2 linked regions of the Candidatus Puniceispirillum marinum IMCC1322 genome follow. The main gene of each other region encodes a partner of the protein of the gene in region 2 in a complex. Links are inferred from orthologs where the notes say so. Each region holds a gene or a part of one and is shown on either strand. Other genes may lie near its edges.

Region 1 (3,001 bases), 120 kb from region 2 along the record:
CCTGCGCCGCATCAACCAGAAGCGGCAGACTTGCTGGCGGTGGGGCATCGTCTATATGACTGCCATATATCCAGAACCGGCCAATATGAAGTGCCGGAAAAGATGCCCGGTTTTCGGCAAGCCAGTTGCGCTGGGGTAATTGTTCAATCTGCACAGCACATGGTGCCAGCCCATGCTGGTCAAAAACCGGTGCTAACATCTGCGCGATCACACCTGCATCTGGCAGAAACAGGAACAAAGCCTCAATATGCCAGCGCTCTTGCGATGTCCGTACATGCGACGTGGCCTCACTTTCAAGAAGCTCGCTAAACACGGTTTCAAAACTGGCGACGACCTTTGCATCGGTAACGTCAGGCAGGTCAAGACGGACAGCATATATAATAGTCATGGTTTGCTCACAAATCCGGACACAACCTTTTTGTGACCTGCTTTATCAAACGAAATTTCCAGCTTGTCGCCTTCAACATTGACGACATTGCCCATACCAAATTTCTGATGAAACACCCGATCACCTCGAATGAAAGCCGCGCCATTGGTTTCAGCAACAAAGCGGTTTTCCGTCCCTTGTTGCTGGCGGTTAGCCATGCGCCGCCATCCGGGGCCATAACCTTGTTGACCAACGATATCTGATGCCCCGCTGATATAGGCTGGCGAGACACGACCAATACCCATACCCTGTGCCATATCTTCAATGATATTCTCGGCAGGTAATTCCTGAACAAATCGTGAGGGAATTGCCGACTGCCACTGGCCATGAACGCGGCGACTACTGGCAAAGGAAATATGAACATTCTTGCGCGCCCGGGTGATGCCGACATAGGCAAGACGACGTTCTTCTTCAAGGCCGATAGCCCCATTTTCGTCCATTGTGCGCTGGCTGGGAAAAATACCTTCCTCCCAACCTGGCAAAAAGACCGTGTCGAATTCCAGACCCTTTGCGGCATGTAATGTCATCAAGGTGACTTCGCCTTGTTCGGAAACCGTATCACCATCCATCACCAACGAAATATGCTCGAGAAATCCCTGTAGTGAATCAAAATCCTGCATTGCACTGACAAGTTCGGTCAGGTTTTCAAGACGCCCCTCGGCATCAGGCGATTTATCCATCTGCCACATTGTTGTATAGCCAGACTCGTCAAGCACCATACGCGCCAGATCGCCTTGATGCAGGCTTCCAATCTGGTTACGCCAGCGTCCAATATCCTGCACAAATCTGCCAAGTGCTGTGCGCGCAGCAGGTCGCAATTCTTCGGTCTCGACCAGATCAATGGCCGCCGCCAGAAGCGGTTTTTGCGAGGCGCGCGCTTGAATATGGATAGCCTGAATACTTGCCGTCCCCAAACCACGCTTGGGTACATTTATGATGCGTTCAAACGCCAGATCATCTGCCGGTTGCGCAATTAGCCGCAAATAGGCAATCGCATCCCGAATTTCCGCACGTTCATAAAAGCGCGCCCCCACAACCCGGTATGGCAAGCCAATGGCAATAAAGCGTTCTTCAAATTCGCGGGTCTGGAAACCAGCGCGCACCAATACGGCTATCTGCGACAGATGCGCACCATTCTGTTGCATCGATTCGACATGACTGGAAATCGATCTTGCCTCATCGGCGCCATCCCAATAGCCATTGACGCGCACCTTTTCACCATCATCGGCCGATGTGAACAACGTCTTGCCAAGCCGCGTTTCATTACGCGCAATGACCGTTGAAGCCGCCGCCAGAATATGACCCGTTGACCGGTAATTTTCTTCAAGCCGGACAGTCTTTGCCCCCGGAAAGTCGCTTTCAAAGCGCAAAATATTACCAACCTCAGCGCCCCGCCAGCCATAGATCGACTGATCATCATCACCCACACAACACAGGTTATTTCGTTGCCCTGTCAATAAGCGAAGCCAAAGATATTGCGCGACGTTAGTATCTTGGTACTCATCCACCATAATATGCGTGATGCGCCCATGATAATCAGCCAGCACATCGGGATGATGCTGGAAAATTGTGAGCATATGCAACAAAAGATCACCAAAATCCACCGCGTTAAGTGTCAGCAGGCGTGCCTGATAATCCTTATAGAGTTGTTGCATGCGGCCATTGGCAACATCACCCGCCTCGGCAAGAGAAATCTTTTCTGGCACCAATCCACGGTCTTTCCAGCGCGATATAACCCCCGCTACCATACGTGCAGGCCACCGCTTTGGGTCAATGTTCTCTGCCGCCATAAGCTGTTTGACCAAACGCACCTGATCGTCACTATCAAGAATGGTGAAATCTGATTTCAGACCAACCAGATCAGCATGCCGGCGTAGCATCTTGGCCGCCAAAGAGTGAAATGTGCCTAGCCACACTTGTTCGACCATCGGTCCAACCATATCACCGATTCGGCTTTTCATCTCACGTGCGGCCTTATTAGTGAAGGTCACCGCCAGAATATTCCACGGTTTGGCTGTACCACTGGCGACAAGCTCGGCAAGCCGCGATGTCAGCACTCTGGTTTTGCCAGTTCCGGCACCAGACAGAACCAGAAGCGGACCTTGAAGGGATGTAACAGCGTCAGACTGGGATGTATTGAGACCGGCTAACCAAGGACTTACCGGATTTTGATTAAGATCATTCATCATAAGCCCAAACTCGCAAATGGGCGCTATTCGGTCAATGTTACAAAGTCAATTTTACCATTAATTCGACATATAAGATGCCAGAACATAAATTCGGCGTTAATGGCAGTTCGAAATCTAGGCAAAAGCGACAAACGCACTTTGACACAAATATTGTTTGCGGTATCGTAACTTCATTATTGTAATGAGTATTTTACGTGGGTATGGAATTAGACATGACTACAGGCAGATGCATCCAAATCCTGCGTTCGCATATTTTGATCCTGACCAGCATCGGAACATTCGCAGCCTGTTCCAGCGTTCCGGAGACCCAGCGCAGTGATATGCGCGATCGTTATGAAGATAGCAACCGGGCTGTTTTTGACTTTAACATGGGCTTTGACACCTA
Region 2 (2,966 bases):
AGATGATTCTAAATTTACCGGTAAAATTCTATCCCCTAACCCTGTGGATAAAACTGGGGACAAACAGGTATTCTATGGGTTATCTTCCTTATTTCCTGGGAAAATAACCACTTTGCCTAAATTTTAGGCATATTTATATAAATAAATAAAATCAACTAGATAGAATATGGCAATAGGGAAAATGAAATAAAATTCATATTTATTTTCTTATATTTATCTTGAATTGTGACAAATTTTTTTTCTTGTGCAAAACACCACCTGATTCGGTCAAAAATTCATACGCCTATCGCTGTTGAATCGTAAAATAGCAAAACCGGAAAAATATCTAGAAAACAAAGCAAAAGCTGAATTTGATAAAGTTACAAGGCCATCATCCAGAGTAACTTTGCTGTCTATAATCTCACCGTCGGCGCCCGCGTTTTTTAGGTGGTGCGCCCGGTGTGCCCGCGGGGAATCCATAATTCTGAGCGATTGAGCTTGGCACCCCTGGCGCTGTCAGCCCCAGTTCGGCCGCTTCCATCCGGCGGATTTCGTCACGCAGACGGGCGGCTTCTTCAAATTCCAGATTGGCGGCGGCGTCTTTCATGCTGGCTTCCAGATCGGCGATCACGGTTTTAAAGTTATTACCGACCAGCGCGCCGTCTTTGCCACCAGCTTGCGGCGTTAGATGGTCGGCGCGGTCATAGACCGAACCTAGCACATCGGCAATATCCTTTTTCACTGACTCAGGCGTGATGCCATGCGCCTTGTTCCAGGCTTCTTGTTTGGCACGGCGGCGGTTGGTTTCATCAAGCGCATATTGCATCGAGTCGGTGATCCGGTCGCCATACAGGATGACGCGCCCTTCGACATTTCGCGCGGCGCGGCCAATCGTCTGCACCAGCGATGTTTTTGACCGCAGAAAGCCCTCTTTATCGGCATCCAGAATCCCGACCAGCGCGCATTCGGGAATATCCAGCCCCTCACGCAGCAGATTGATCCCGATCAGAATATCAAACACCCCCAGCCGCAAATCACGCATAATCTCGATCCGTTCCAGCGTGTCGATATCCGAATGCAGATAGCGCACTTTCAATCCGGCTTCGAACATATATTCGCTTAAGGCTTCGGCCATTTTCTTGGTCAGGGTGGTGATCAGCACGCGCTGGCCTTTGGCGGCGGCATCGCGGCATTCGGCGATAATATCATCAACCTGATTGCCGGTTGGCCGCACAATACATTCCGGATCGATCAATCCGGTGGGGCGCACAATCTGTTCGGAAAACACCCCGCCGGTGCGTTCCATTTCATATTTTCCGGGCGTTGCCGATACATAGATTGTTTGCGGCCGGAATCCTTCCCATTCCTCGAATTTCAAAGGCCGGTTATCCATACAGGATGGCAGTCGAAAACCATGTTCGGCCAGCGTTGATTTGCGCGCAAAGTCGCCCTTATACATCGCCCCCAGCTGCGGTACGGTGACATGGCTTTCATCGACAATCAGCAAGGCATTTTCGGGCAGATATTCAAATAAAGTCGGCGGCGGTTCGCCTGGCCCCCGCCCGGACAGGTAACGCGAATAATTCTCGATCCCCGCACAGACGCCGGTGGCCTCGATCATCTCGACATCGAATTGCGTGCGCTGTTCGATCCGTTGCGCTTCCAGCAATTTATTGGCTTCGGTCAATTCGGCCAGCCGTTGTTTCAGCTCGATCTTGATCGATTTACACGCTTGCTGCAATGTCGGGCGCGGCGTCACATAATGCGAATTGGCAAACACCGTGATTGTCGGCAGGCTGGCAAATTTTTCGCCGGTCAGCGGGTCAAATTCATGGATCGATTCAACCTCGTCACCAAACAGTGAAATCCGCCATGCCCGATCTTCAAGGTGGGCCGGAAACAGCTCTACCGAATCTCCGCGCACGCGAAAGGTGCCGCGCACGAAATTCGTATCATTGCGCTTATATTGCAGTTCGGTAAATTTGCGCAGCATATCCTGCCGCGGGAAATCTTCGCCGCTGGTGATCTTCTGCGTCATCGTCGAATAGGTCTCGACCGACCCGATACCATAGATGCACGATACCGACGCCACGATAATCACATCATCGCGTTCCAGCAATGATCGCGTTGCCGAATGCCGCATACGGTCAATCTGTTCATTGATCGATGATTCCTTTTCGATATAGGTATCGCTTCGCGGCACATAGGCTTCGGGCTGGTAATAATCGTAATAGGACACGAAATATTCGACCGCATTATCGGGGAATAGCGACTTCATCTCGCCATAAAGCTGGGCGGCTAGCGTTTTATTCGGCGCGAGGATCAAGGTTGGCCGCTTCATTTCGCGGATCACATGCGCGGCGGTAAAGGTCTTGCCCGATCCGGTCACGCCCAGCAACACCTGATCGCGCTCACCCTGTTTGACCCCCTCAATCAATTCGGCAATCGCGGTGGGCTGGTCACCGGCGGGCTTGAAATCTGATTGCAGATCAAAATCGGCAGGCGCGCGCGCCCGCGTGATGATCAGATTATCTGCCAGTTTTTCCGGCAGCTTATCCGGCGCGGCTTTTGCGGCGGCGGTGCTATCTGGTGCGGCATTGTTTTTGGCGATCTCATCCATCCTTTCAAGATAGGCGCAGTCACGATCAAGCGAAAGGGGGCAGATGAAATTTAGGGGGGGCGATAAATCCCCTGCGCCTCACGAATGTCATAAACCCGCGAAATAATATTGTCAAAATAGTGGTTTCTAGATTGTCCTTAAGTTTTTCAAAAGGGGGTAATCTATTGACAGTAATATATTACTCAGTAACTATACATAATAAAAACAGTATATTAGATTATTATAATCCAGCTGAAAGTCATTGTATGCAGTTGCACAACAAAGGGTTTCGTCCACAACAGAGTGTCTCCAATAATCCATGGCCACTCATCGCTTTGATACTTGCTGCCTGTAGCGGCGGCGGTGGCGGTGGTTGTAAAGTGCCATC

Evidence for each region.
Region 1: the proteins of uvrB (region 2) and SAR116_RS11885 are in contact, whole or in part, in a crystal structure (PDB 7EGT), measured with the Thermus thermophilus proteins. The link is inferred for Candidatus Puniceispirillum marinum IMCC1322 from one-to-one orthologs. Residues at the interface, in WP_096411307.1 of Thermus thermophilus: Glu23, Leu25, Arg26, Asp27, Gly28, Glu29, Arg30, Phe31, Arg55, Glu326, Asp327, Phe328, Glu379, Ser382, Gln383, His398, Gly400, Arg401; in WP_096412145.1 of Thermus thermophilus: His654, Arg656, Phe657, Gln666, Asp668, Glu669, Lys680, Arg681, Leu682, Ser683, Lys685, Tyr686, Ala687.

The regions. Positions count from the first base shown.
Region 1 is NC_014010.1:2,535,932-2,538,932, reverse strand. It holds SAR116_RS11885 (ATP-dependent helicase), read right to left. Parts: upstream 2,617-3,001; coding sequence 385-2,616; downstream 1-384. Other genes in the region: SAR116_RS11880 (MlaA family lipoprotein), read left to right, coding at 2,829-3,001; SAR116_RS11890 (50S ribosomal protein L11 methyltransferase), read right to left, coding at 1-388. UniProt on the Escherichia coli protein: A helicase with DNA-dependent ATPase activity. Unwinds DNA duplexes with 3'-5' polarity. Translocates on single-stranded DNA with 3'-5' polarity. Initiates unwinding more efficiently from a nicked substrate than double-stranded DNA.
Region 2 is NC_014010.1:2,416,693-2,419,658, forward strand. It holds uvrB (excinuclease ABC subunit UvrB), read right to left. Parts: upstream 2,600-2,966; coding sequence 401-2,599; downstream 1-400. Other genes in the region: SAR116_RS13605 (hypothetical protein), read left to right, coding at 2,764-2,966. UniProt on the Escherichia coli protein: The UvrABC repair system catalyzes the recognition and processing of DNA lesions. A damage recognition complex composed of 2 UvrA and 2 UvrB subunits scans DNA for abnormalities.